Regions from separate parts of the Paenibacillus sp. FSL R7-0331 genome, predicted to be linked through region 2. Evidence: a T-box and tRNA genes for the amino acid it is inferred to sense, from the RefSeq annotation. Region 2 holds a T-box; the other regions hold tRNA genes.
What was found. The T-box of region 2 lies ahead of R70331_RS24165 (arginine--tRNA ligase). A T-box ahead of a tRNA ligase gene usually reads a tRNA of that ligase, here a tRNA-Arg.

Region 1 (9,695 bases), 2.1 Mb from region 2:
CTTGACCGTAATCCGGAGAACTATTTTGCGGAAGTTGAGCAGGCGACCTTCTCTCCAGGTTCGTTCGTACCCGGCATTGAAGCTTCCCCCGACAAAATGCTCCAGGGCCGCCTGTTTGCCTACGCAGACGCACACCGTTACCGGGTAGGAGCTAACCACAACCAGCTGCCAATTAACCGTCCGGTTGCTGAAGTAAACAACAACCAGCGTGACGGTGCGATGAACGCTACCCCAAATGGCGGCGGTTCTGTCTACTACGAGCCAAACAGCTTCGGCGGAGCTAAGGAGTCCCCTCAGGATAAGCCTGCTCCATTCCAGGTAACCGGCCAGGCCGACAGTGTGGCTTATGATCATAACGACCACTACACCCAAGCCGGAGATCTGTACCGCCTGCTTAGTGAAGAGGAGCGTGGACGCCTTGTAGAGAATATCGTAGGTGCCATGACTCCTGTAGAATACGATGAGATCAAAATCCGCCAGATCGGTCATTTCTTCAAGGCTGATCCTGAGTTTGGGCAGCGTATTGCGGCCGGGCTCGGATTGCCTGCTTGGGCGGAAGCTGCTCAGGCTGACTAATCCTTTTTCACAAAATCATATATAGTTATGTTGTCCGGCACAACTCCCTGATTCGATCTGATTCGGGAAGTTGTGCTTTTATTCTACTGGTACATCTTGATCCATCTCTCCAGCTTCTGCTTCATTTCCAGTCTGGCTGACGCCGGTTCCAGAATCTCTGCATCCGGGCCATACTGCAGAATCCACTTCATAAATTCCTTGGCGTTATTGACGGTCACCTCAAACAGCAGGCTGCCGTCCTGCTCATCACTCATCCGCGGATGAACAAACAGCTCTTCCTCCTTAATGTATCGGGCCACCTCGGGGGAGAAACGGACCTTAAAGCGGATATTTTTGCTGCCGCGGTCGATGGACCAGGTATTTTTAAGATAATGCTTAATGTTAAACCCGCTCTTGTCAAACGTGTTACCGGTAACCTCTACCTGCTGAAACCGGCTCATGCGGAAGGTGCGGATATCCTGCTTAAGATGACAGTAGCCAACCAGATAAAATCGCTGGTCACGCGGAATCAGATAATAGGGATCAATCTCGCGTTCGGTAGTAGCATTACGTGCCTGGGAGTGGTAGACCGTTCGGATACTCTGCTGCTCCAGGATGGCTCCGATAATCGGCTGCAGAAAATTCCGGCTTTCTTTGCGGTAAGCAGGGGTTCCCATCTGAATAATGTCAGCAATATTCTCCAGCACGCCGTTGGATTTAGACTTTTCTTTCAGGTGGGTTCCCATTACTTTATCATAGGCGGTATGAAAACCCGGAGGGATTTTGTCCTCATGCAGCATGGAAGGCAGAATCGAAAAGGCCAAGGCCTCTTGTTCAGAAAAATCGAGCGGATACTGAAAAAACTTCCCCAGAAACCGGTATCCTGTCCCCCTGCCCTCATTCGCAACCGGCGCAAAATGGCTGATCACATCCAGATCCCTGTATATCGTCCTGATATTCACATCGCATCTGAAGGCAAGATCTGCAGCGGTAATTCCCGGGTTAGACTGGATAGCATTGATAATTTTAAAAATCCGGATTACTTTGTCTGTCATTTCGTTACTCCTTAGCTTCCTGTCATTCGTGAAAAAGATATGTATGTAGCTTCAACTATACCAGAATTCCATTCTTTCATGCTGTCATCCAGCACACGTCCGTCCGGATAAAAAATACGCAAAAAAAACAAGAACCGCAGATTAACTGCAGTTCTTGCTCTTGTGTGAAGCGGGTGATGGGAATCGAACCCACGCTATTAGCTTGGAAGGCTAAAGTTCTACCATTGAACTACACCCGCAAAATATGAAATCGGGATGACACGATTTGAACATGCGACCCCCTGGTCCCAAACCAGGTGCTCTACCAAGCTGAGCTACATCCCGTAATACAGTGGTTCGTGCTGCTTATAAGAATAAATGGCGCGCCCTAAGAGATTCGAACTCCTGACCTTTTGATTCGTAGTCAAACGCTCTATCCAGCTGAGCTAAGGGCGCACAATCTATATGGAGCGGACGACGGGAATCGAACCCGCGACCCTCGCCTTGGCAAGGCGATGCTCTACCGCTGAGCCACGTCCGCATAAACATGGTGCGCGTGAAGGGACTTGAACCCCCACGTCGTGAAACGCCAGATCCTAAGTCTGGTGCGTCTGCCATTCCGCCACACGCGCATACCTTGTAAGAAAATGGTGAGCCATGAAGGACTCGAACCTTCGACACCCTGATTAAAAGTCAGGTGCTCTACCAACTGAGCTAATGGCTCTCAAAGAAAACATAATGGCTGGGGATATAGGATTTGAACCTATGCATGACGGAGTCAAAGTCCGTTGCCTTACCGCTTGGCTAATCCCCAATAATAATAATTAGCAAATGCTACGGAATCGGATGGTACTCTATACTTCGAGATATAGGATGCTCAATTCCCGTTACCTTCATACCAGAAGCAATAAAGATGGCGGAACCGACGGGATTCGAACCCGCGATCTCCTGCGTGACAGGCAGGCATGTTAGGCCAACTACACCACGGTTCCAGGATAAAGATTTTGGGGTCCCCGGAAAGTAATCGGAATATGCTACAAAGCATTTCTTCACTTTTTGGGGATGTATTGCGGGGGCAGGATTTGAACCTGCGGCCTTCGGGTTATGAGCCCGACGAGCTACCGGGCTGCTCCACCCCGCGTCAGTAAAAGTATTATCCCTTGGGGTCCCCGGAAAGTACCCGGAATCCACAGCGAAGCATTAGCTTCACTTTTTGGGGGAATTTATGGTGGAGGCTGAGGGGATCGAACCCCCGACCCTCTGCTTGTAAGGCAGATGCTCTCCCAGCTGAGCTAAGCCTCCATCTTATGACCCGTAGGGGATTCGAACCCCTGTTACCTCCGTGAAAGGGAGGTGTCTTAACCCCTTGACCAACGGGCCATGCTACTATCAATGCTGTCCTACAACCCTTTAAAGGGAGGTAACGCAACGGAGAGAGAGGGATTCGAACCCTCGAGACGCTTGTGGCGCCTACACGATTTCCAATCGTGCTCCTTCGGCCAAACTCGGACACCTCTCCAGATGGCTCCCCGAACAGGACTCGAACCTGTGACAACTCGATTAACAGTCGAGTGCTCTACCAACTGAGCTATCAGGGAAAATGGTGGGCCTTAGTGGACTCGAACCACTGACCTCACCCTTATCAGAGGTGCGCTCTAACCAGCTGAGCTAAAGGCCCTATATACACCTATTTAACTAATAAGGGCAAAAAAAATACCACAAAGTGTGTGGGTTGTCCGCTTGGCGGCGTCCTACTCTCCCAGGACCCTTCGGTCCAAGTACCATTGGCGCTGGAGGACTTAACGGTCGTGTTCGGGATGGGTACGCGTGGAACCCCTCCGCCATCGCCACCAAACGGGCACTTACAGCGTAAATGCTTCAGGAACTTGATTCCTGAAAACTGAATCCGAAACGAATCTGCGTTTGCCCTTGTTATGGGGCCCCCGGAAAGTATTCGGAATCGGCTTCGTCAGCCTCTTCTTCACTTTTTGGGGTAGTTTGTTGGATAAGCCCTCGACCGATTAGTATTGGTCAGCTCCATGCATTGCTGCACTTCCACCTCCAACCTATCTACCTCGTCGTCTTCAAGGGGTCTTACTAATTGGGAAATCTCATCTTGAGGGGGGCTTCACGCTTAGATGCTTTCAGCGCTTATCCCGTCCGTACGTAGCTACCCAGCCATGCTCCTGGCGGAACAACTGGTGCACCAGCGGTACGTCCATCCCGGTCCTCTCGTACTAAGGACAGCTCCTCTCAAATTTCCTGCGCCCACGACAGATAGGGACCGAACTGTCTCACGACGTTCTGAACCCAGCTCGCGTACCGCTTTAATGGGCGAACAGCCCAACCCTTGGGACCTACTTCAGCCCCAGGATGCGATGAGCCGACATCGAGGTGCCAAACCTCCCCGTCGATGTGGACTCTTGGGGGAGATAAGCCTGTTATCCCCAGGGTAGCTTTTATCCGTTGAGCGATGGCCCTTCCATGCGGTACCACCGGATCACTAAGTCCGACTTTCGTCCCTGCTCGACTTGTTGGTCTCGCAGTCAAGCTCCCTTATGCCTTTGCACTCTTCGAATGATTTCCAACCATTCTGAGGGAACCTTTGAACGCCTCCGTTACTCTTTAGGAGGCGACCGCCCCAGTCAAACTGCCCGCCTGACACGGTCCCCGTACCCGTTAAGGGCACCAGGTTAGAACCTAGATACGATCAGGGTGGTATCCCAACGGCGCCTCCACAGAAGCTTGCGCTCCTGTTTCTACGGCTCCCACCTATCCTGTACAGATCGTACCCAAATTCAATATCAAGCTGCAGTAAAGCTCCATGGGGTCTTTCCGTCTTGTCGCGGGTAACCTGCATCTTCACAGGTATTAAAATTTCACCGGATCTCTCGTTGAGACAGCGCCCAAGTCGTTACGCCATTCGTGCGGGTCAGAATTTACCTGACAAGGAATTTCGCTACCTTAGGACCGTTATAGTTACGGCCGCCGTTTACTGGGGCTTCGGTTCATAGCTTCGGATTGCTCCTAACCACTCCCCTTAACCTTCCAGCACCGGGCAGGCGTCAGCCCGTATACTTCGCCTTGCGGCTTCGCACAGACCTGTGTTTTTGCTAAACAGTCGCTTGGGCCTTTTCACTGCGGCCCCCTCGGGCTATTCACCCTACCGAGGCACCCCTTCTCCCGAAGTTACGGGGTCATTTTGCCGAGTTCCTTAACGAGAGTTCTTCCGCGCGCCTTAGAATTCTCTTCTCGCCTACCTGTGTCGGTTTGCGGTACGGGCACCTTCTCCTGGCTAGAGGCTTTTCTTGGCAGTGTGAGATCATGACCTTCGCTACTACAATTTTCGCTCCCCATCACAGCCTGGCCTTAATAGTGTGCGGATTTGCCTACACACCAGCCTCACTGCTTAGACGGACATCCATCAGTCCGCGTCACTACCCTCCTGCGTCACCCCATCGCTCATAGCGGATTACGGTGGTACAGTAATTTCAAACTGTTGTCCTTCGACTACGCCTATCGGCCTCGCCTTAGGTCCCGACTTACCCTGAGCGGACGAGCCTTCCTCAGGAAACCTTGGGCTTTCGGCGGATCAGATTCTCACTGATCTTTTCGTTACTCATACCGGCATTCTCACTTGTATGCTGTCCAGCGCTCCTTACGGTACACCTTCAACCTACATACAACGCTCCCCTACCCCAGGATCGACTTCACTCCAGCTTCGAAGTCTGTGTTTATCCCCTGAGAGCATTTAGCCATTCATCCCTTCGGATGTTTCACGGCATCAATGTCAATCTGAATAAACACGCCTCAAAGGCGCAGTGAAGTCGATCCTAGCCATAGCTTCGGTGGTGTGTTTAGCCCCGTTACATTTTCGGCGCAGAGTCACTCGACCAGTGAGCTATTACGCACTCTTTAAATGGTGGCTGCTTCTAAGCCAACATCCTGGTTGTCTGTGCAACTCCACATCCTTTCCCACTTAACACACACTTGGGGACCTTAGCTGATGGTCTGGGCTGTTTCCCTTTTGACAATGGATCTTAGCACTCACTGTCTGACTCCCGGCAAGAAGGTAATGGCATTCGGAGTTTGACTGAGCTTGGTAACCCTTGCGGGCCCCGCACCCAATCAGTGCTCTACCTCCATCACTCCATTCACCGAGGCTAGCCCTAAAGCTATTTCGGGGAGAACCAGCTATCTCCGAGTTCGATTGGAATTTCTCCGCTACCCCCACCTCATCCCCGCACTTTTCAACGTACGTGGGTTCGGGCCTCCAGTGCGTGTTACCGCACCTTCACCCTGGACAGGGGTAGATCACACGGTTTCGGGTCTACGTCCACATACTAAATCGCCCTATTCAGACTCGCTTTCGCTGCGGCTCCGGCTTCTCACCTTAACCTTGCATGTTAAACGTAACTCGCCGGTTCATTCTACAAAAGGCACGCCATCACCCATTAATAGGGCTCTGACTTTTTGTAAGCACACGGTTTCAGGTTCTATTTCACTCCCCTTCCGGGGTGCTTTTCACCTTTCCCTCACGGTACTGTTTCACTATCGGTCGCCAGGTAGTATTTAGCCTTGACAGATGGTCCTGCCGGATTCATACGGGGTTTCACGTGCCCCGCACTACTCGGGATCCGTCTCGGAGAGAACACAGTTTAGGCTACAGGGCTTTTACCTCTATCGCGGGCCTTTCCAGACCTCTTCGCCTACCATATTCCTTTGTAACTCCATGTGAGACGTCCCACAACCCCAGGAGGCAAGCCCCCTGGTTTAGGCTGTTCCGCGTTCGCTCGCCGCTACTGACGGAATCACTATTGTTTTCTCTTCCTCAGGGTACTTAGATGTTTCAGTTCCCCTGGTCTGCCTCTGCGTATCCTATGTATTCAGATACGAGTAACTGCGAATTACCACAGCTGGGTTTCCCCATTCGGACACCCCCGGATCAAAGCTTGCTTACAGCTCCCCGAGGCAGTTTCGTTGTTCGCCACGTCCTTCGTCGGCTCCTGGCGCCTAGGCATCCTCCGTGTGCTCTTATTAGCTTAACCTCGATTTTCTCCGGAGGAGAAATATCGGACCATTGAATAAATTCAAGATCTTCATTTCCTTCACAGAAAAATTCGTATCAACTAATAACTATTTCAACTTGCTTACACAAGTTTCAGCTAAAAGATGTTCTAAAACGCAAATTCGTTTCGGTATCCAGTTTTCAAGGATCAAGGTACTTACTTGAGAGCTTAAACTCTCAAAACTGACCAACGAGTGAGTAACTAACCGACCGGTTAGATTTTAAATTTGAATGTCCTCATTGCAGAGAACGATTCTCCATAGAAAGGAGGTGATCCAGCCGCACCTTCCGATACGGCTACCTTGTTACGACTTCACCCCAATCATCTACCCCACCTTCGGCGGCTGGCTCCCTTGCGGGTTACCCCACCGACTTCGGGTGTTGTAAACTCTCGTGGTGTGACGGGCGGTGTGTACAAGACCCGGGAACGTATTCACCGCGGCATGCTGATCCGCGATTACTAGCAATTCCGACTTCATGCAGGCGAGTTGCAGCCTGCAATCCGAACTGAGACCAGCTTTGCTGGGATTGGCTCCACCTCGCGGCTTCGCTTCCCGTTGTACTGGCCATTGTAGTACGTGTGTAGCCCAGGTCATAAGGGGCATGATGATTTGACGTCATCCCCACCTTCCTCCGGTTTGTCACCGGCAGTCACTCTAGAGTGCCCAGCTTAACCTGCTGGCAACTAAAGTCAAGGGTTGCGCTCGTTGCGGGACTTAACCCAACATCTCACGACACGAGCTGACGACAACCATGCACCACCTGTCTCCGATGCTCCGAAGAGGGGCACTATCTCTAATGCTTACACCGGGATGTCAAGACCTGGTAAGGTTCTTCGCGTTGCTTCGAATTAAACCACATACTCCACTGCTTGTGCGGGTCCCCGTCAATTCCTTTGAGTTTCAGTCTTGCGACCGTACTCCCCAGGCGGAGTGCTTACTGTGTTAACTTCGGCACCAAGGGTATCGAAACCCCTAACACCTAGCACTCATCGTTTACGGCGTGGACTACCAGGGTATCTAATCCTGTTTGCTCCCCACGCTTTCGCGCCTCAGCGTCAGTTACAGCCCAGAAAGTCGCCTTCGCCACTGGTGTTCCTCCACATCTCTACGCATTTCACCGCTACACGTGGAATTCCACTTTCCTCTTCTGTACTCAAGCCACCCAGTTTCCAGTGCGACCTCAGGTTGAGCCCAAGGTTTAAACACCAGACTTAAATAGCCGCCTGCGCGCGCTTTACGCCCAATAATTCCGGACAACGCTTGCCCCCTACGTATTACCGCGGCTGCTGGCACGTAGTTAGCCGGGGCTTTCTTCTCAGGTACCGTCACTCCGGTAGCAGTTACTCTACCGGACGTTCTTCCCTGGCAACAGAGCTTTACGATCCGAAAACCTTCATCACTCACGCGGCGTTGCTCCGTCAGGCTTTCGCCCATTGCGGAAGATTCCCTACTGCTGCCTCCCGTAGGAGTCTGGGCCGTGTCTCAGTCCCAGTGTGGCCGTTCACCCTCTCAGGTCGGCTACGCATCGTCGCCTTGGTGAGCCGTTACCCCACCAACTAGCTAATGCGCCGCAGGCCCATCCCTTAATGACAGATTGCTCCGCCTTTCATTCTCTCTTCAGGAGAAAAAAGAAATTATCCGGTATTAGCTACCGTTTCCGGTAGTTATCCCAGGTTAAGGGGCAGGTTGCCTACGTGTTACTCACCCGTCCGCCGCTAAGTTTACCCCGAAGGATAAACTCCGCTCGACTTGCATGTATTAGGCACGCCGCCAGCGTTCGTCCTGAGCCAGGATCAAACTCTCCAAATTGGTATTTAGAAAGAGCGATTGCTCATTTTGAAACATCTGACGAGAATTTACATTCTCTACTTTTGGATCTCACCGAAGTGATTTCCGATACTCACTCGTTGTTCAGTTTTCAAAGATCAAGCTCGTCGTCGCTATCGATTATCTCGTCAGCAGCAACTCTTATACTATATCACTTCTGACCATTCAATGTCAAGCTCTTTTTTAATTTCTTTTTTCGAGCTTAGCTTCGACGCTTTTCAGCGTTTCGCGGCCAGAAATAGAATATACCATGCTGAGCAGAACTATGCAAGCATTTTTTTGATTTTATTTTAAGGTCAGATCTTTAGCTTATAGCCAGCAACCTTTTGTCCCCTGCTGCGTCAATAACTGCATCAAATAACGTATGGATATTTACACCAATGAAGATGAGGTGATCACCATTAAAACGCTGCATGATCTCTAGCTTCCCATAAGGAGGTTAGAGTATATGAGCAGAAGCGTGAAAAAGCATCCGGTATGTAATGATGCTACGACACCCGGAACGATCTGGGCTAAGCGTCAGGCCGCAAAGGCTGTACGCCGTTATCATTCTGGAGTCTCAGACGGCAAATGGTACAGAAAGCTGTATTGCTCCTGGAACATCTGTGAATACAGTTCGTATCAGACCAAGCAGCAGGCTATTAAGGAATGGGAAACCTCGGACTGGAGAAGGCTCCGTTATCCCTCACTCGACGATGCCATTCAAGACTGGCACAGGTATTATAGAAGAAAGTAAGTAAACAGCCCTCCGGCAGGGAAGCGCCGGAGGGCTGTTTTGACCGCCTCCCATCCCGGCGCGCCAGCTTCTTGTTCCCCATAAACTGTCAAAATCAGCATTTCAACCCGCATCCGCCCCTGTTACAATTAAAGTACATTCGAAGATTCGGAGGAAAGCCATGGCCAGAGAAAGCTTTGATAAGGAAATCCAGTTCCTGCGCATGCTTGTATTGACCAGCGGGGCTTACAGCCGCCAGCAATTCGCCGAGCGTCTCGGCATCTCGGTACACACCTTTGACAAAACCGTAAAAAAACTAAAGGAAGTCGTCCAGACCATACAGGTTGAGCTGCCTGAAGATCAGGATAAGGCTTTTATTGATACCTTCAGATTCAATTACTATGATTCTGCCGAACCGGCTCTGCTGTTTCTCTTCCGGGCCAAGTCGCTGAAGGAATCCGAGTCGCTGCGCCTCTCCCGCATCCTTGCCGGCT
Region 2 (9,695 bases):
AGCAGCTGTCAGCTGAGCAGCGGCAGCCACTCCTTAATTTGCAGCAGCCAACCGGCTACATCCGCTCCGGCTGCGGCAGGCCAAGCACCTCCAGCACCTCGCCTAGCGTTGCCTGGAATCTTTGCGTAAGCCAGAGGCGGAAGGCGACGGACTGTGCCTCGCCTTTTAGAATCGGGCAGGCAGAATAAAAATTGTTGAACAGCGAAGCCAGCGTATGCGCATAATTACAGACCGTATTCGGCGTCAGCTGAACACTTGCACTGTAGAGTGTGTCCTGCCAATTACTGAGATGCCTCAGGAGGGCGAGCTCGGCTTTTTGCAGCTCTGCCGGGAAGGCGGGGAGGACAGGTGCTGCATCTGCGTTAAGATTGGCTAGTACCACATTGAGACTAGCTTGTTCCGCAGAAGTGTTGGCTTTCTCCGCATAAAGGTCAGCTTTGTCCGCGAAAGGGTTGGCATTCACCGCACTCAGGTTAGCTTTTACCCCCGAATCCATTGAGCCTCCCGCAGCAGCCGAGCCTTTACTAAGCACACTGCCTGCACGCGCATAGGTGTACATCAGGTACACGCCTGTGTTGCCGGAAATCTCGGTCGCCTGCTTGAAGTCAAAAATAATCTCCGTCCCCAGATTAAAACGCAGCAGATAATAACGGATGGCAGCGGTGGCGATGAGCCGGCTGGACAGGCCGCTTTTGTCAGAGCGGGTGGCTTCAATCGTATTCTCCATCAGCTGCACCAGCTCGGTCACCTTGATGCCGATACCCTGGCGGCCTGACATGGCGTAGGAGGCTTTGCCTTCTGAGATGTCAATGCCAAGCTCCGCTGCCGAAGCCGGACTTAGGGAAACGACGCCATAGCTCACATGATGCAATTTGTCGGCCTGCTTCGTGAATCCAAGCACCTCCAGTGCCTGCTTGACCATCGCCTGCGGATACTCCTGTCTGTAGTCGATAACGTTGACGACCCGGTCTGCCGCGCCAAAAGCCCGCTTTTCCCCGGTTAAGCCCGTAGTCCACACCCCGCTGTTAAACTCACTGTAGATGAAGTCCTTATTCAGCAGTCCGAATTTCCAGAGATGATAAGCGATATCCTTGGCTGTATAGGTCAAAATCCCGTTGGAGCGCACCAGCACCTTATCCTTATGATGCTCCTCTGCATCAGACCCGTCCGTATTCTCTCCCGCAGCCTGCTTGAGAATCCAGCAGCCCGCCAGCTTGCCTTCTGTTTCCTGCACGAACACCTCCGTCTGCTCCAAGAGAGCAAAGGCCGAAGCCCAAAAGCCCTCCTTCAGAATGCTGCTCTCCCAAACCAGCAGATCATAGCGGATGCCGAAGCCCTTCATCTCTGCGACATGCTCGCGGACAATCCGCTCAGCGACCAGATTGCCCAGCCAGGCCGTATTGCCGCTGCCCTCCTCCAGCGCATGCAGAATCTCTGTCCGCTTGTGCACACTCTCCGGCAGCCGGGCGTATTCTCTGTTCACACCGGCATAAAGATCCCAGCAGTAATCGCCAAAACGGACATGCTCCCCCGCCAGCGGCACATGAAGCAGCCCGACCACCGTATCCGCCAGCTGGTTGCCGAGATCATCCACATAGTTATGGACCTCGACGCTATACCCGGTTTTCCGCAAAATCCGCACCAGCGCATCCCCGATACAGGCGTTTCTAAGGTGACCTACGTGCATGGATTTGTTCGGGTTCACAGAAGTATGCTCGATGATTACTTTTTCCCCTGCTGCCGCAGGCAGTTCAAAGCCTCGTCCGGCCCACTCCTGCCAGTTGATATACAGATTAATGAAGCCGGGAGCGGCGATGTCGATTTTGGCGAAAAGCCCTCCCAAATCTCCCGAGTGACTGATATCTGTTGTTATCAGCTCTGCAATAGCCATAGGCGCTTTACGCAGTATTCTGGCCAGCTGCATGGCAATGTTAGTCGAGTAGTCACCAAAATCGGAATTGGCCGGCTGCTCAAGCACAACGGGGGGCTGATCTGCAGCAGCGGTCCCGTGCTTCGTAAATACCCGCTGTACACTTTGTTCGAGAACGTTCTTGATAAGCTGGCTTAACATAAATATGACCTCCTAAATGGATAGAGCGTCCACACGCAATTCTGCATTAGCCATGAAACGGCACCTCTGAGCATAAGAAAAAGCCCTCATCTCTCAAAAGAGACGAAGGCTTGATTAGCGCTCGCGGTACCACTCTAGTTGCTAAACCTCTGTTTAGCCGCTCATAAGATAACGGTCTTCAGCCGGGGCTTCCTACTGTAGATTCAGAAGTCCATCTCCCGGGTGCGCTTCATGGGCTGATCTGTACCGGTTTCCACCATTCCCGGCTCGCTGAGACTAGATCAGGCACACTACTATCCCGTTCATCGATTGCATATGGATTTTTATCAGTATAGCGAATTTCCGGAAGAAAGCAAGGGCCGGGAGAGAGGAGCATGAGAAATATTAATCTGAGGTCGGTGCTGCCGTCAGATCTTTTATATCTGTAGAGCCGTAGATCAGCAGTGCAATTACAATGACCAGCAAAAGCCCGCCGGCGAAATGTTCTCCGTCAAAATTCTCTTTTCCCATTAGCGCTGTCCCCCTCTGTATGAAAAATGCCATCTATGTGTTATCCGCTTTTTGCTTCAGGGCGGTCATGATCTCATGGAGCGTCAGGCCGCTGTTATCGTCGAGGAAGCTGACCAGCTTATCCACATTGCTCTGGCTCAGATTGCTCAGCGATATATATTTGCCGACCAGGCTGACCAGCAGGGACGCATCCGTAAACATCTGAATGGAGTCTACCTTCAGCTTACCGGTCAGCAGAAGTGCTGCAACCGCGAATTCCAGCCCCTTCGGGCTTTGTGCTTTGGGGTTTGGCGGCTGCTTTTTAACACTTGTTTTCTTTCCTTTTCCGGCAGGGGGCATGGGACTCCCTTCTTCCATTTACAGTCTTTCAGGAAAGCGGCAGCACTGCAGGCATTTCTTCCCTTCTGAACAGCGTATGCGGATTTGGAGATATCGGTGATTGGAGCCTGTCTGATGTCCACACCGCCGGTGTTGCGCCGGAATAGTATTATATTGTGCGGTTCATTAGAAGCGCCGCTAGAGTTAGAGCTCAAAGTTCATAGATGGGAGAATGGAAAGGAGGAATGAAACAGGATGGCAATATTATCAACTGGACCAATCGATAACACTCCTGTGTCCGGAGTCAGACCCACCCAGCTTGTAACTATACGGATCGTCAACCGTTCTTCCCAGACAGCTGCAAGTGTTGTGATTGAAGGCTACTATTTCACCACAATCAGAAATCTGTATGTGAGTGAGGTTATTAATGTTGCTCCAAATGAAGCGGTGACCCGGAGTTACTTTGCAGATTTGGACGGTTACGAGTTTATCTTTACAACCGGCGAGATAATGGAGAATGACCTGGGGATCTCGGTGTGGGGCAAGCAGACAGACGGGCAACTGGTTGAGGCCCACCGGGTGGTCAGTCACGAAATATTAGACTAATCAATAATCAAAGGGTAAAGGAGTGTTATGCAGATGAGCTTTTTATCAACCGGACCGATAGAGAATAATATGGTCGCAGGCGTCAGACCTACGACTCAGGTTACGCTCCGCGTAGATAACCGCAGCAGCAGTGTGGCTTCTAACGTGCTTGTACAGGGTTACTATCTGCTAGGCGGTGTAAGAAACCTGTATGTCAGCGAGACGCTCACTGTGGACCCGAACCAGGTGATTACGAATAACTATTATGCGGATCTGGATGGTTTTGAATTTTTGTTCGTTACGCCTACCAGCCCGCCGGATGATCCGATTCAGATCTCTTTGTGGGGCAAAAGCAGCACAGGTGCACTGGTAACTGCCCACCGTCTCGTATCAGCTGAGCTTATGGGCGAAGTCGTCGGCGTTACAGGTGCCACCGGGCCGGCAGGGGCAACAGGACCGACCGGTACAGGCGGCGGTGCAACTGGCGCAACGGGCGCAGCGGGAGCGACGGGAGCTACAGGCACGGCAGGAGCGACAGGGGCTACAGGAGCTACGGGCACGGCGGGAGCGACTGGGGTTACAGGAGCTACAGGCACGGCAGGCACGGCAGGAGCGACAGGGGCTACAGGAGCTACGGGCACGGCAGGAGCGACAGGGGCTACAGGAGCTACGGGCACGGCAGGAGCGACCGGGGTTACGGGAGCAACGGGCACGGCGGGAGCGACTGGGGTAACGGGAGCAACGGGCACGGCAGGAGCGACTGGGGTAACGGGAGCTACAGGCACGGCGGGAGCGACAGGGGTTACAGGAGCAACGGGCACGGCAGGAGCGACTGGGGTAACGGGAGCTACAGGCACGGCGGGAGCGACAGGGGTTACGGGAGCTACGGGCACGGCAGGAGCGACTGGGGTTACAGGTGCGACAGGCACGGCGGGAGCGACTGGGGTTACAGGAGCTACGGGCACGGCGGGAGCGACTGGGGTTACGGGAGCTACGGGCACGGCAGGAGCGACTGGGGTTACAGGTGCGACAGGCACGGCGGGAGCGACAGGGGTTACAGGAGCTACAGGCACGGCAGGAGCGACTGGGGTTACAGGAGCTACGGGCACAGCAGGAGCGACTGGGGTTACAGGAGCTACGGGCACGGCAGGAGCGACAGGGGTTACAGGAGCTACGGGCACGGCAGGAGCGACTGGGGTTACAGGACCAACCGGCTCAGGCGCCATTATTCCTTACGCATCCGGACTTCCGGCTGCACTGACTACTGTACTTGGCAGTCTGCTCAATACTTCCAGCTTGATCGGCTTTGGCAACAGTGCGACCGGTGTAACCATTACCGGCGGGGTCATTGACCTCACAGGTGCGGCAGGCACACTGCTTAACTTTGCCTTCTCTGTACCTCGTGCGGGTACAATTACTTCCTTGGCCGGTTATTTCAGCACAACAGCGGCATTGTCACTGGTAGGCTCTACGGTTACTATAACCGCTCAGCTGTTCCGCTCGACAACGCCGAATAATACCTTTACTGCTGTACCGGGTGCTCTGGTTACACTGGCTCCGCCATTGACTGGTATTCTTAGTCTGGGTACGATCAGCAGCGGCCTCACTTCCGGGCTCAGCATTCCGGTTGCAGCAGGTGACCGTCTGCTGATGGTCTTCTCGGCATCTGTGACAGCTGGCATTGATATAGCTACTTCTGTTGCAGGATACGCCAGCGGCGGCCTGACTATCGTCTAAGCTGCGGTATTTATAAACTAACTAATATTACAAAAGGGACTTCACAGCCGCAGGCTGAAGAAGTCCCTCTTTTGTTGATGATGCCGGCGGAGCCATGCCGGTAAAATTTCGATTAGAGGGAAAAATCCCACTAATCACAGCAAAACCGGGGCTGAACCCCCGGATTAGAGGGAAAAATCCCACTAATCACAGCAAAACCGGGGTCGAACCCCCGGATTAGAGGGAAAAATCCCACTAATCGCAGCAAAACCGGGGTCGAACCCCTGGATTAGAGGGAAAAATCCCACTAATCGCAGCAAAACCGGGGTCGAACCCCCGGATTAGAGGGAAAAATCCCACTAATCACAGCAAAACCGGGGTCGAACCCCCGGATAAGAGGGGAAAATCCCGCTAATCGCACCTAAACCATGGCCGAACTCCCGTCATAAGGGGAATATTCCCACTAACGCAAACAAAAACCGGGCTACGCAGCCCGGTTAAGCTCATCTATACCAAATCGCAAGCCTCAGCCGGCATCCAATGTGCGTCCTGGCCGTCCCATTTCACGTTGCAGCCAATCGGATTGGTCAGCGGCGTGCTTACCGCTTGTCCGGCGAGCAGCTCTGACAGCGCATTATCCAGATCGTTAACGGTCATTTTGTCCGTCTCACGCGGATTATCGACGCCGCGGCCGGTGTAGACCAGCCTGCGGTCCTGATCAAAAACAAAGAAATGCGGCGTGCGCAGCGCACCGTAAGCCCGTGCAGTATCCTGGGTCTCGTCGCGGAGATAGAGCCACGGGAATTTCTGCTCTTCCATCCGCACCACCATGTGCTCAAAGGAATCGTTGGGATGGGTAGCTTCACTGTTGGCATTAATGCCGGCAAAAGCTACGCCGTGCTCGCGGTATTTTTCCGCTGTCTGGCGTGTGACCTCATCCGAGCCGACGACGAACGGGCAATGATTGCAGGTGAAGAAGATAACCAGTGCTTTTGCCGTGGCGAAGCTGTCCAGCGAATAGGTCTGGCCGTCTGTTGCCTTCAGGCTGAAGTCAGGGGCGGAAGCACCCGGTTCCAGGGTAAAGCTCATGTTAATGCACCTCCGGTAAAATAGTATAAAACCATTAAGAGAGCCCGCAGCCAGCCGAAAGGGACTGCTGCTTAAGCAGTAACAATCCCTATCATTATACTTTATTTTCCACCCGGCTACCAAACCTACCAGCCTTCCAAGCCTGTAATGGAGCTAGAGCATCAGAATGTCGCGGATATCCTGCTCGGTCAGAGCCGACAGAGATTCTGATCCGGGCTGGATAACCTCTTCGATCAGATTTTTTTTCTTCTGCTGCAGCTCGTACATTTTGTCCTCCACTGTTCCTTGGGCGACCAGCCGGATGACCTGCACGACCTTTTTCTGTCCGATCCGGTGGGCCCGGTCGGCTGCCTGCTGCTCAACGGCCGGATTCCACCACAGATCATAGAGGATCACGGTGTCTGCTCCGGTCAGGTTGAGGCCGGTGCCGCCGGCTTTTAATGACACAAGAAACAGGTCGCCTTCACCTTCGTTGAACCGGCTGCACAGCTCCACACGCTGAGCCGCCGGCGTTTTGCCGTCCAGATAAAAATGCCGGACGCCCTGCAGCGCAAGCTCCCGTCCAATCATGCCGAGCATCTCCGTGAACTGGGAGAAGATCAGCATCCGCTTGCCGGAGCTGCGGCATTCCTCAATAATCTCCAGCAGCTGGTCAAATTTGGCTGAGCCGCCGGCATAATCCTCCACAAACAGGGCGGGATGGCAGCAGAGCTGGCGCAGCCGGGTAATCCCGGCGAGCACCTTGATCCGGCCATGGCCGAAGCCTTCGTTGTCGAGATGCTTCAGCGCCTCCTTCCGCAGTCTGGCGAGATAAGCGACGTACAGCTTTTTCTGCTCAGGCAGCAGCTCGGAGGCATGCAGCGATTCAATTTTATCCGGCAGCTCCTTGAGTACATCGCTCTTTAGACGGCGCAGCAGGAACGGGCGGGTCCGCTTGGCGACTGTTTCGCGCGGCAGATCATGGAACGCTTTTTTGCCGGGGAACAGCCCGGGGAAGACCACACTGTAAATGGACCACAGATCCTCCAGCGCATTCTCTACCGGCGTTCCGGTAAGGGCGAACCGGTAGCGGGCCTGCAATATTTTTACCGCCTGCGCGGTCTGGGTGGCATGGTTCTTGATCATTTGCGCCTCATCGAGAATCAGCGTGTGGAACGACAGCCGCGCATAACGCTCAACATCCCGCCGCAGCAGCGGATACGAGGTGATAATGACGTCAGTGTCAGAACCGCTGCGTACCGCTCTGCTGCGCTCACTCAGATTACCGTCAGCGATAACCGCCTTGATCTCCGGTGCGAACCGCTGCAGCTCATTCCGCCAGTTGTACAGCAGAGAAGCAGGCGCGACGATCAGGGCCGGCTTGCCCCCCTTGCGGATATCCGGCAGCTCAGAGAGCAGGAAGGCGATGCTCTGCAGTGTTTTGCCGAGTCCCATATCGTCAGCCAGTATGCCGCCGAACCGGTAGTGGGCCAGCGTCTTCATCCACTGGAAGCCGAACTGCTGATAGTCACGAAGCACGGGGGCAAGGCTGTCCGGCAGCGGGAAATCGAGATTCTCGGGACTGGCCATATTGGCCATCAGCCGCCGGAAGGAGCGCCCGATGGTAACGGCATCGCCATGCTTAGCATCAGGATTGAGCTGCAGGCCTTGAATTAATGGCAGTGAGAACTGGGGCTTTGTAAAAGGCACACTGTTGACCCCGAGCTCGTTCATGAACTCGATAATCTGCAGCAGCTCTGCACTCTCCAGCGGCAGCAGCGCACCGTCCGGGAGACGGTAATATCTGCGTTTTTCACGCAGCGCCTCCAGAATTTGTACAACCTCGTTCTCCGGTATGCCCTGCATCCCGAATTTGAATTCCAGCCAGTCGGTTTTTTCGTTCCACGTCAATACAGCCTTGGGAGTGTAGGTGTCGGCGGCAATTCTGGTTTTGACGGCGGTGGTGGCATATACCTGAAGCAGCGGCTCCAGAAGCGGAATCGTATGATAGAGAAAATCATATTCCCCTTCTTCATTGCTCATAATATAGCCGCCTTCTGTCCGGACAAAGGATTCATGCTCCATCAGCCCGAGAATCCGCCGTTCAGCCTCCCCGTCACGCATCAGGATTACCTCGCTGCCCCGGCTGCGGCTGTCCTCCTCCAGCGGATTAATCACAATGCCTCCATACTGGAACTCCAGGCCGGCAAGCAGCCGGTCCCTTACCCGGTCGAGATACAGCCGCGCCTGGAGCTGAGTCTGGACAATCCGGCCGGCAATAGCTTCGGCAATCTGCACGCGGCCCAGCTTTTTGAGCCCGGGAATAACCTGCTCCATGAAAGGCTCCATCTGCTCAGGAGCAATGGCAAGCCCATCCTTGCGTGCGGCTGCCAGCATCCGCTTCAGCTCAGACAGCCGGCGGCATTCCTCTGGCCCCAGCTTCAGCAGCCTGCCGCCGGACAATACCAGACCGTAATCCTCAAGCACTGTAATCTCTGCCATACCCTGGATATCCAGCCGGTAGCCTTCCCCGGGCGCCTGGTTAAAGGCGAAGTCGAGCGGCGGCGCCTCAGTGGACAGCTGCAGCTTCTCCATAATCAGATCACCCTGCTGCAGATAGGCGGAGGGGGCTGCGAGCAATGCCGGAAGCAGTGCTTCCCAGAATACCGGCGGAACTGCAAGCACACGGTCTCCGCCCATTCCGCCGGATTGCGGAGTATAGGGATTCACGCCGGCCCGGTACAGCTGTTCATTGGCTGATATTTCAATCAGCTTCAGCAGCACCGCGTTGTCCTCTTTGTCAAACGAATGCAGGGCGGGATCATAGCTGAAATGTCTGGAGAACTCAAAGGGCTCGCGGCGCTGCACGCGGTCCAGGAAGGTTCTGATCTTTTGCACAATGTAAAGGCGCTTTGGCCCGACCTTGAGCTCAATTCCAAGCATTTGAGTGCGGTGGCTTATAGTCACCGGCTTGCAGATGAACTCCACCTGAAGCGGGGTGCGGAGATCCGAGTAGCTTCCCGTAACGCTGGGGCGGCGGTGGCTGCTATTGCCGCTGCCGTCTGCGAACACCTCCAGCATACCGCTTACCAGCTGGCGGTCCCCGGTACGTTCAGCAATACCGGAGCTGCCGGCTGGAGTGTTGCGCGGGGTGAGCATGCCGGGTTCCACAGAAGGACGGTCAGGCTCATACGAAGCCGGGTCTTCATCTTCAGCGCCCTTGTCCTCTTCCTCCAGCCGGAGAATGCCTACCAGCCCTGCTGCGATATGCCGGCAGAAGGCACCGCCGTGATAATAGGCAGGGCATGTACATTCCGCATTCACATCCCCGTCGGCATCAATGGTCAGCGCTGCCTCATAGCTCTCCAGTCCTTGAATCTCTGCACGGTAAATGGAGTATTCAAGCTTGTTATTGTTCTCTATATAA
Region 3 (9,695 bases), 610 kb from region 2:
AGCGGCAGCAATTTTCCGGAAAGTATGCTAAAATTCTTCTTGTTCGTATTTTGTTCGTATTTTTCTATAATATACCATCTTCGCATTCCAACGTAAAATCCCGTTTTCGTTCATATTCAGGTAATAGAATAAGCCAATCTCTATTTATCTTGCTCTTTGGCAATTAATTAGACATTAGTATTTACCTTTTGGCAACAATAGTTTATATTATTAGCAACGAGCTTGTGTATTTAGACGATAAGGAGTGGGTTACGATGACTGATACTTTCGGAGAATACCTGAAGCAAATCCGGGAGGCGAGAGGATTAAGCATTAATCAGCTGGCCTCCTTGGCCGGTATAAGCGGTTCACAGATCTCAAGGATCGAGAATGGGCTGCGGGGTGTGCCTAAGCCGGTGACACTTCGTAAGATTGCTGAGGCAACAGGAGTATCCTATGATCAGCTAATGGGCTATGCCGGCTATTTACCGGAGCAAGATAACAACCTCACAGAGAGTCCTGTTCCAGGATGGGCAACAAATAAGGATAAACGGGATTTTCGTAAAATGCTGGAGGATGACGGGGAGCTGATGTTCGACGGGATTCCGCTGAACAAAGAGGATAAACAGCGGATCAAGGATGTGCTGACCGGACTGTTCTGGGAAGCCAAGCAGATGAATAAGCGGAAGAAAAACAGCCCCCCTTCAGACAATACGGATCATTCGGTTACGAATAACTAGTCAGGAATAATAAACTTACTTTTACATGCTGCGGGTGAACAATATGAATGAGCTAATTAATAATCTGATTACAAAATATAAGACCAATAACCCGTTCGAGCTGGCCGATGCTATGGGCATACATATCCGGTTTATGGATCTGGGGACGGGCACAAAGGGATTATATTACCGTAAGCTGAGAAGAAGATTTATCGTCATTCATAACGGGCTTCCTGCGGAGTGGCAGCGGTTTGTTTGTGCGCATGAGCTGGGGCATGACCGTCTTCATAAAGGCATTAACCGTTTTTTTCTGGAGGAGCATTCCTTTTTCAGCCCAGGGAAGCTGGAACGCCAGGCTAATCTGTTTGCTGTAAAGCTTCTTTCAGCAGGTGCCTTGCCTGATCAGGACGAAGCCTTGAACAGCTATTATCTGCGAATCGGTATTCCCCCCGAGGTTCGCTTTTTTTTAGAGGACTATTAGGAACGTGTATTCCCATCTTTTCTTTTCTCTTAAAAGGTAAATATATGAGCATACAAAAAAACTCCTACCGAAGTAAGAGTTTCTGTCAGCCTAAGCTGAAGTATCGGGATGACACGATTTGAACATGCGACCCCCTGGTCCCAAACCAGGTGCTCTACCAAGCTGAGCTACATCCCGAAACAATATAAAATTATGGAGCGGGTGATGGGAATCGAACCCACGCTATTAGCTTGGAAGGCTAAAGTTCTACCATTGAACTACACCCGCAAAGGTGAAAATCGGGATGACACGATTTGAACATGCGACCCCCTGGTCCCAAACCAGGTGCTCTACCAAGCTGAGCTACATCCCGAAAATGGCGCGCCCTGAGAGATTCGAACTCCCGACCTTTTGATTCGTAGTCAAACGCTCTATCCAGCTGAGCTAAGGGCGCAAAATTATGGAGCGGACGACGGGAATCGAACCCGCGACCCTCGCCTTGGCAAGGCGATGCTCTACCGCTGAGCCACGTCCGCATATTAAGTGGTGCGCGTGAAGGGACTTGAACCCCCACGTCTTACGACGCCAGATCCTAAGTCTGGTGCGTCTGCCATTCCGCCACACGCGCAAGGAACTTTATAATCAAAGTGAGCCATGAAGGACTCGAACCTTCGACACCCTGATTAAAAGTCAGGTGCTCTACCAACTGAGCTAATGGCTCGCAATTGGCAGGGGATATAGGATTCGAACCTATGATGACGGAGTCAGAGTCCGTTGCCTTACCACTTGGCGAATCCCCTATAATGTAACATATCTACCACGTTCGCTTCAATAAAAAACGATTTATGGTGGAGGCTGAGGGGATCGAACCCCCGACCCTCTGCTTGTAAGGCAGATGCTCTCCCAGCTGAGCTAAGCCTCCATATGTATAACCAAAAGCATTAAAGCTAAATAAGTGGTGACCCGTAGGGGATTCGAACCCCTGTTACCTCCGTGAAAGGGAGGTGTCTTAACCCCTTGACCAACGGGCCTAAAAAATTTGTGGAGCTCTCAACCGGATTCGAACCGGTGACCTCTTCCTTACCATGGAAGCACTCTACCTGCTGAGCTATGAGAGCATGGCTCCCCGAACAGGACTCGAACCTGTGACAACTCGATTAACAGTCGAGTGCTCTACCAACTGAGCTATCAGGGAATATTATCCGCTTGGCAGCGTCCTACTCTCCCAGGACCCTTCGGTCCAAGTACCATTGGCGCTGGAGGACTTAACGGTCGTGTTCGGGATGGGTACGCGTGGAACCCCTCCGCCATCGCCACCAAACGGGCATTTACAGCGTAAATGCTTCAGGAACTTAATTCCTGAAAACTGAATCCGAAACGAATCTGCGAATTAATATTGGATAAGCCCTCGACCGATTAGTATTGGTCAGCTCCATGCATTACTGCACTTCCACCTCCAACCTATCTACCTCGTCGTCTCCAAGGGGTCTTACTAATTGGGAAATCTCATCTTGAGGGGGGCTTCACGCTTAGATGCTTTCAGCGCTTATCCCGTCCGTACGTAGCTACCCAGCCATGCTCCTGGCGGAACAACTGGTGCACCAGCGGTACGTCCATCCCGGTCCTCTCGTACTAAGGACAGCTCCTCTCAAATTTCCTGCGCCCACGACAGATAGGGACCGAACTGTCTCACGACGTTCTGAACCCAGCTCGCGTACCGCTTTAATGGGCGAACAGCCCAACCCTTGGGACCTACTTCAGCCCCAGGATGCGATGAGCCGACATCGAGGTGCCAAACCTCCCCGTCGATGTGGACTCTTGGGGGAGATAAGCCTGTTATCCCCAGGGTAGCTTTTATCCGTTGAGCGATGGCCCTTCCATGCGGTACCACCGGATCACTAAGTCCGACTTTCGTCCCTGCTCGACTTGTTGGTCTCGCAGTCAAGCTCCCTTATGCCTTTGCACTCTTCGAATGATTTCCAACCATTCTGAGGGAACCTTTGAACGCCTCCGTTACTCTTTAGGAGGCGACCGCCCCAGTCAAACTGCCCGCCTGACACGGTCCCCGTACCCGTTAAGGGCACCAGGTTAGAACCTAGATACGATCAGGGTGGTATCCCAACGGCGCCTCCACAGAAGCTTGCGCTCCTGTTTCTACGGCTCCCACCTATCCTGTACAGATCGTACCCAAATTCAATATCAAGCTGCAGTAAAGCTCCATGGGGTCTTTCCGTCTTGTCGCGGGTAACCTGCATCTTCACAGGTATTAAAATTTCACCGGATCTCTCGTTGAGACAGCGCCCAAGTCGTTACGCCATTCGTGCGGGTCAGAATTTACCTGACAAGGAATTTCGCTACCTTAGGACCGTTATAGTTACGGCCGCCGTTTACTGGGGCTTCGGTTCATAGCTTCGGATTGCTCCTAACCACTCCCCTTAACCTTCCAGCACCGGGCAGGCGTCAGCCCGTATACTTCGCCTTGCGGCTTCGCACAGACCTGTGTTTTTGCTAAACAGTCGCTTGGGCCTTTTCACTGCGGCCCCCTCGGGCTATTCACCCTACCGAGGCACCCCTTCTCCCGAAGTTACGGGGTCATTTTGCCGAGTTCCTTAACGAGAGTTCTTCCGCGCGCCTTAGAATTCTCTTCTCGCCTACCTGTGTCGGTTTGCGGTACGGGCACCTTCTCCTGGCTAGAGGCTTTTCTTGGCAGTGTGAGATCATGACCTTCGCTACTACAATTTTCGCTCCCCATCACAGCCTGGCCTTAACAGTGTGCGGATTTGCCTACACACCAGCCTCACTGCTTAGACGGACATCCATCAGTCCGCGTCACTACCCTCCTGCGTCACCCCATCGCTCATAGCGGATTACGGTGGTACAGTAATTTCAAACTGTTGTCCTTCGACTACGCCTATCGGCCTCGCCTTAGGTCCCGACTTACCCTGAGCGGACGAGCCTTCCTCAGGAAACCTTGGGCTTTCGGCGGATCAGATTCTCACTGATCTTTTCGTTACTCATACCGGCATTCTCACTTGTATGCTGTCCAGCGCTCCTTACGGTACACCTTCAACCCACATACAACGCTCCCCTACCCCAGATACATACGTATCTAGCCATAGCTTCGGTGGTGTGTTTAGCCCCGTTACATTTTCGGCGCAGAGTCACTCGACCAGTGAGCTATTACGCACTCTTTAAATGGTGGCTGCTTCTAAGCCAACATCCTGGTTGTCTGTGCAACTCCACATCCTTTCCCACTTAACACACACTTGGGGACCTTAGCTGATGGTCTGGGCTGTTTCCCTTTTGACAATGGATCTTAGCACTCACTGTCTGACTCCCGGCAAGAAGTTAATGGCATTCGGAGTTTGACTGAGCTTGGTAACCCTTGCGGGCCCCGCACCCAATCAGTGCTCTACCTCCATCACTCCATTCACCGAGGCTAGCCCTAAAGCTATTTCGGGGAGAACCAGCTATCTCCGAGTTCGATTGGAATTTCTCCGCTACCCCCACCTCATCCCCGCACTTTTCAACGTACGTGGGTTCGGGCCTCCAGTGCGTGTTACCGCACCTTCACCCTGGACAGGGGTAGATCACACGGTTTCGGGTCTACGTCCACATACTAAATCGCCCTATTCAGACTCGCTTTCGCTGCGGCTCCGGCTTCTCACCTTAACCTTGCATGTTAAACGTAACTCGCCGGTTCATTCTACAAAAGGCACGCCATCACCCATAGATCGGGCTCTGACTTTTTGTAAGCACACGGTTTCAGGTTCTATTTCACTCCCCTTCCGGGGTGCTTTTCACCTTTCCCTCACGGTACTGTTTCACTATCGGTCGCCAGGTAGTATTTAGCCTTGACAGATGGTCCTGCCGGATTCATACGGGGTTTCACGTGCCCCGCACTACTCGGGATCCGTCTCGGAGAGAACACAGTTTAGGCTACAGGGCTTTTACCTCTATCGCGGGCCTTTCCAGACCTCTTCGCCTACCATATTCCTTTGTAACTCCATGTGAGACGTCCCACAACCCCAAGGAGCAAGCTCCTTGGTTTAGGCTGTTCCGCGTTCGCTCGCCGCTACTGACGGAATCACTATTGTTTTCTCTTCCTCAGGGTACTTAGATGTTTCAGTTCCCCTGGTCTGCCTCTACGCATCCTATGTATTCAGATACGAGTAACTGCGAATTACCACAGCTGGGTTTCCCCATTCGGACACCCCCGGATCAAAGCTTGCTTACAGCTCCCCGAGGCAGTTTCGTTGTTCGCCACGTCCTTCGTCGGCTCCTGGCGCCTAGGCATCCTCCGTGTGCTCTTATTAGCTTAACCTCGATTTTTCCTTCAGGAAAATATCGGACATTGAATCACTCCAAAGCCTTTATTTCCATTCAGATCATCGTTAGCATCGCCATTAATTTTAAACTTGTTTACACAAGTTCAGCTTAAAGGAATGTTCTAAAACGCAAATTCGTTTCGGTATCCAGTTTTCAAGGATCAAGATATTACATTATTCAAGTAAATCAATTATGGTGGAGCCAAGCGGGATCGAACCGCTGACCTCCTGCTTGCAAGGCAGGCGCTCTCCCAGCTGAGCTATGGCCCCATAAAGTATAGAGTTGTAAATGTTATATGGTGGGCCTTGGTGGACTCGAACCACCGACCTCACCCTTATCAGAGGTGCGCTCTAACCAACTGAGCTAAAAGCCCATATAACATAACATGGTTTCAACCATAGAATGGTTGTCCGCTTGGCAGCGTCCTACTCTCCCAGGACCCTTCGGTCCAAGTACCATTGGCGCTGGAGGACTTAACGGTCGTGTTCGGGATGGGTACGTGTGGAACCCCTCCGCTATCGCCACCAAACGGTTATGAAAGGATTGACCTTTCAAAACTGAACACGAGTGAGTGTTCGAACCCGAAGGTTCTAATTGAAGTTAAACTTCCGATTTGAATGTTCTCATTGCAGAGAACGATTCTCCATAGAAAGGAGGTGATCCAGCCGCACCTTCCGATACGGCTACCTTGTTACGACTTCACCCCAATCATCTACCCCACCTTCGGCGGCTGGCTCCCTTGCGGGTTACCCCACCGACTTCGGGTGTTGTAAACTCTCGTGGTGTGACGGGCGGTGTGTACAAGACCCGGGAACGTATTCACCGCGGCATGCTGATCCGCGATTACTAGCAATTCCGACTTCATGCAGGCGAGTTGCAGCCTGCAATCCGAACTGAGACCAGCTTTGCTGGGATTGGCTCCACCTCGCGGCTTCGCTTCCCGTTGTACTGGCCATTGTAGTACGTGTGTAGCCCAGGTCATAAGGGGCATGATGATTTGACGTCATCCCCACCTTCCTCCGGTTTGTCACCGGCAGTCACTCTAGAGTGCCCAGCTTAACCTGCTGGCAACTAAAGTCAAGGGTTGCGCTCGTTGCGGGACTTAACCCAACATCTCACGACACGAGCTGACGACAACCATGCACCACCTGTCTCCGATGCTCCGAAGAGGGGCACTATCTCTAATGCTTTCATCGGGATGTCAAGACCTGGTAAGGTTCTTCGCGTTGCTTCGAATTAAACCACATACTCCACTGCTTGTGCGGGTCCCCGTCAATTCCTTTGAGTTTCAGTCTTGCGACCGTACTCCCCAGGCGGAGTGCTTACTGTGTTAACTTCGGCACCAAGGGTATCGAAACCCCTAACACCTAGCACTCATCGTTTACGGCGTGGACTACCAGGGTATCTAATCCTGTTTGCTCCCCACGCTTTCGCGCCTCAGCGTCAGTTACAGCCCAGAAAGTCGCCTTCGCCACTGGTGTTCCTCCACATCTCTACGCATTTCACCGCTACACGTGGAATTCCACTTTCCTCTTCTGTACTCAAGCCACCCAGTTTCCAGTGCGACCTCAGGTTGAGCCCAAGGTTTAAACACCAGACTTAAATAGCCGCCTGCGCGCGCTTTACGCCCAATAATTCCGGACAACGCTTGCCCCCTACGTATTACCGCGGCTGCTGGCACGTAGTTAGCCGGGGCTTTCTTCTCAGGTACCGTCACTCCGGTAGCAGTTACTCTACCGGACGTTCTTCCCTGGCAACAGAGCTTTACGATCCGAAAACCTTCATCACTCACGCGGCGTTGCTCCGTCAGGCTTTCGCCCATTGCGGAAGATTCCCTACTGCTGCCTCCCGTAGGAGTCTGGGCCGTGTCTCAGTCCCAGTGTGGCCGTTCACCCTCTCAGGTCGGCTACGCATCGTCGCCTTGGTGAGCCGTTACCCCACCAACTAGCTAATGCGCCGCAGGCCCATCCCTTAATGACAGATTGCTCCGCCTTTCATTCTCTCTTCAGGAGAAAAAAGAAATTATCCGGTATTAGCTACCGTTTCCGGTAGTTATCCCAGGTTAAGGGGCAGGTTGCCTACGTGTTACTCACCCGTCCGCCGCTAAGCTTACCCTGAAGGATAAACTCCGCTCGACTTGCATGTATTAGGCACGCCGCCAGCGTTCGTCCTGAGCCAGGATCAAACTCTCCAAATTGGTATTTAGAAAGAGCGATTGCTCATTTTGAAACATCTGACGAGAATTTGCATTCTCTACTTTTGAAATCACCGAGGTGATTTCCACTCACTCGTTGTTCAGTTTTCAAAGACCAATTCAGTGCTTTTCTTTGTCGTCGTCTTTGTCAGCGGCGACTTTTATAATATATCACAGCGTTGTTCGTTTTGGCAAGTGTTTTTTTGAAAAAAGTTTTTTTCGTTTTTCCTTGCCGTGCATACTCTCTTTTAAAATCAAAAGGAGCGCGAGATATAATTTATCACGCACGCTCCTATTAAGTCAACCCTTTTTAAAAAATTATTGGCCAAGCACACATATTTATAGGCAGCAGCTCAATACTTTAATGCTTGAACTGGGACGACCGGCCGCCCCATGCGTATTTGGACAACTCCTTTTGCGGAGCAAACCGTGCGTACATACGGAAAACGGTTTTATATCGGTTAGCAATTGCATGCCTGATATTTTGGTCCAAGCGCTGATCGCTTAAATCAAGAAGCATTTCGTCGAGCTCTTTTCGCAGAACATAATCCAGCTCCTTACATTCCTTTTCATTGAACAACATCCCCAACATATGCTTGGCCTCCTTCATCATATTTTAAGTTTCGAAACCTTAAGCGCTGCTGTTTGTGTGTTAGAAGTTAGTCCATTGATGGAGATCCTGCGCGTATACCCGCTTACACTAGATTAACCGGAGCATAGGAACTATAACCATAATTGCTAAAATTATCTTTATAGTCCGCATATACTCGAGTGAGTTGTCTGATGTAAAGAATCTCCATATCTTAATGGCCTTAATGGTATGCTCAATTTTTAGAAATTTTATGATAAAAGCGCTAATGTAATTGTACTCTCGATAATTGCGGCAAGCAGGAGCAGGAGCACAATCCAGACTGAAGCCGTCAATGTCTGCCGCATAAATTCAGGCCAGCTGTTGTCCCGGATTCTTCCGATCATACTCTTTACAACCCTGCCGCCAAAATGAAGCCCGAATGCGCAAGCGATAATAATAGCCGGAATTTCAATGATCCCGTGTGGAAGCAGCCCTTTTACTATAAGGTCGAACAAATCTACTCCCTGCTGGGCTGATAAATGAATCAGATAGCCGATAACTGCACCGTTTATCAATAAAAAGAACGCAGGTATGATACCAAACAGCGCACCCAAAAAGATAACTGCTACACTTTTAATGCTATTGTTCAAAAAAATAAAGGTGAAGAAGCTCCATTCCGGATTGTCCGAATCCATAAGCTTTCCGCTGATGCTGCTTAACCCTTCAAGCTGCTGTGCTAGCAGCCTTTGCAGACTGTCGGTGCCGATCCAGCCGAGCACTCCTCCTGCCAGAAAGAGTATTAGCGCCAGAAGCAGCGCCTTACGGATTGCTCCCAGATCTTTGATAAACCTTGTAAACGCAAACATAAAGGCCCCCTGTATTATGTAGTACAAGCTGTGAAAGAGATTTCTAGTCCGGTTGAGGTCATAAGCGTTAGGTACGAGCATACATTTAGAACAAACAAGCCATTTCGTATGGGAGAGGAGCGCTGCTAGTATGAATTCTTTTTATGTATTCAGCGGCAAAAAGATAAAACGGTTCATTTACATCTTTGCCGCTGCGCTTCTGGCCGCTGGTGTTGTATACGTGGAAAGGGGTAACATTACCGTATTCTCTGATGCCCAAGCCCCGTCTGCCATTTACAGTGTGCCAACGCAAAAGAAGCTGATCGCTTTAACCTTCGACATTAGCTGGGGTGAAAAGCGGCCTGAACCGATCCTGAAGGTGCTGGAGGATAAAAAGGTAGACAAGGCCACCTTCTTCCTCTCCTCACCGTGGAGCAAAACGCATCCGGAAATCGTCACCAGCATTAAGGATTCAGGCTTTGAAATCGGAAGTCACGGGCATAAGCATGTTAATTACAGCACCCTCAGCAATGAGGAAATCCGCACACAAATTTCAACTGCCCACACTGTATTGACTGAATTAACAGGCAAAGAGCCT

Region 1: it encodes a tRNA-Arg, which carries the amino acid that the T-box ahead of R70331_RS24165 (arginine--tRNA ligase) is inferred to sense. The anticodon was not compared.
Region 3: it encodes a tRNA-Arg, which carries the amino acid that the T-box ahead of R70331_RS24165 (arginine--tRNA ligase) is inferred to sense. The anticodon was not compared.

The regions. Positions count from the first base shown of each region.
Region 1 is NZ_CP009284.1:826,112-835,806, reverse strand. Features, by position in the region: gene katA (catalase KatA) at 1-576, shown strand, start outside; gene R70331_RS03660 (helix-turn-helix transcriptional regulator) at 660-1,610, opposite strand; tRNA gene R70331_RS03655 (tRNA-Gly) at 1,779-1,849, opposite strand; tRNA gene R70331_RS03650 (tRNA-Pro) at 1,861-1,934, opposite strand; tRNA gene R70331_RS03645 (tRNA-Arg) at 1,969-2,045, opposite strand; tRNA gene R70331_RS03640 (tRNA-Gly) at 2,056-2,130, opposite strand; tRNA gene R70331_RS03635 (tRNA-Leu) at 2,138-2,221, opposite strand; tRNA gene R70331_RS03630 (tRNA-Lys) at 2,238-2,313, opposite strand; tRNA gene R70331_RS03625 (tRNA-Gln) at 2,329-2,403, opposite strand; tRNA gene R70331_RS03620 (tRNA-Asp) at 2,504-2,581, opposite strand; tRNA gene R70331_RS03615 (tRNA-Met) at 2,657-2,730, opposite strand; tRNA gene R70331_RS03610 (tRNA-Val) at 2,816-2,891, opposite strand; tRNA gene R70331_RS03605 (tRNA-Glu) at 2,898-2,969, opposite strand; tRNA gene R70331_RS03600 (tRNA-Ser) at 3,019-3,108, opposite strand; tRNA gene R70331_RS03595 (tRNA-Asn) at 3,112-3,187, opposite strand; tRNA gene R70331_RS03590 (tRNA-Ile) at 3,191-3,267, opposite strand; rRNA gene rrf (5S ribosomal RNA) at 3,328-3,444, opposite strand; rRNA gene R70331_RS03580 (23S ribosomal RNA) at 3,591-6,637, opposite strand; rRNA gene R70331_RS03575 (16S ribosomal RNA) at 6,921-8,468, opposite strand; gene R70331_RS03570 (hypothetical protein) at 8,935-9,222, shown strand; gene R70331_RS03565 (helix-turn-helix transcriptional regulator) at 9,383-9,695, shown strand, end outside.
Region 2 is NZ_CP009284.1:5,617,149-5,626,843, reverse strand. Features, by position in the region: gene R70331_RS24165 (arginine--tRNA ligase) at 56-2,071, opposite strand; T-box leader at 2,167-2,386, opposite strand; gene R70331_RS32370 (hypothetical protein) at 2,456-2,581, opposite strand; gene R70331_RS24160 (hypothetical protein) at 2,615-2,920, opposite strand; gene R70331_RS24155 (hypothetical protein) at 3,155-3,505, shown strand; gene R70331_RS24150 (exosporium glycoprotein BclB-related protein) at 3,539-5,221, shown strand; gene R70331_RS24145 (thioredoxin family protein) at 5,708-6,289, opposite strand; gene R70331_RS24140 (DEAD/DEAH box helicase) at 6,443-9,695, opposite strand, start outside.
Region 3 is NZ_CP009284.1:6,230,538-6,240,232, forward strand. Features, by position in the region: gene R70331_RS27115 (helix-turn-helix domain-containing protein) at 255-719, shown strand; gene R70331_RS27120 (ImmA/IrrE family metallo-endopeptidase) at 763-1,179, shown strand; tRNA gene R70331_RS27125 (tRNA-Pro) at 1,283-1,356, opposite strand; tRNA gene R70331_RS27130 (tRNA-Gly) at 1,373-1,446, opposite strand; tRNA gene R70331_RS27135 (tRNA-Pro) at 1,458-1,531, opposite strand; tRNA gene R70331_RS27140 (tRNA-Arg) at 1,536-1,612, opposite strand; tRNA gene R70331_RS27145 (tRNA-Gly) at 1,620-1,694, opposite strand; tRNA gene R70331_RS27150 (tRNA-Leu) at 1,703-1,786, opposite strand; tRNA gene R70331_RS27155 (tRNA-Lys) at 1,807-1,879, opposite strand; tRNA gene R70331_RS27160 (tRNA-Gln) at 1,885-1,958, opposite strand; tRNA gene R70331_RS27165 (tRNA-Val) at 2,005-2,080, opposite strand; tRNA gene R70331_RS27170 (tRNA-Glu) at 2,115-2,189, opposite strand; tRNA gene R70331_RS27175 (tRNA-Thr) at 2,201-2,276, opposite strand; tRNA gene R70331_RS27180 (tRNA-Asn) at 2,278-2,353, opposite strand; rRNA gene rrf (5S ribosomal RNA) at 2,363-2,479, opposite strand; rRNA gene R70331_RS27190 (23S ribosomal RNA) at 2,555-5,482, opposite strand; tRNA gene R70331_RS27195 (tRNA-Ala) at 5,681-5,756, opposite strand; tRNA gene R70331_RS27200 (tRNA-Ile) at 5,784-5,860, opposite strand; rRNA gene rrf (5S ribosomal RNA) at 5,900-6,016, opposite strand; rRNA gene R70331_RS27210 (16S ribosomal RNA) at 6,137-7,684, opposite strand; gene R70331_RS27215 (hypothetical protein) at 8,043-8,273, opposite strand; gene R70331_RS27220 (stage II sporulation protein M) at 8,522-9,118, opposite strand; gene pdaB (polysaccharide deacetylase family sporulation protein PdaB) at 9,249-9,695, shown strand, end outside.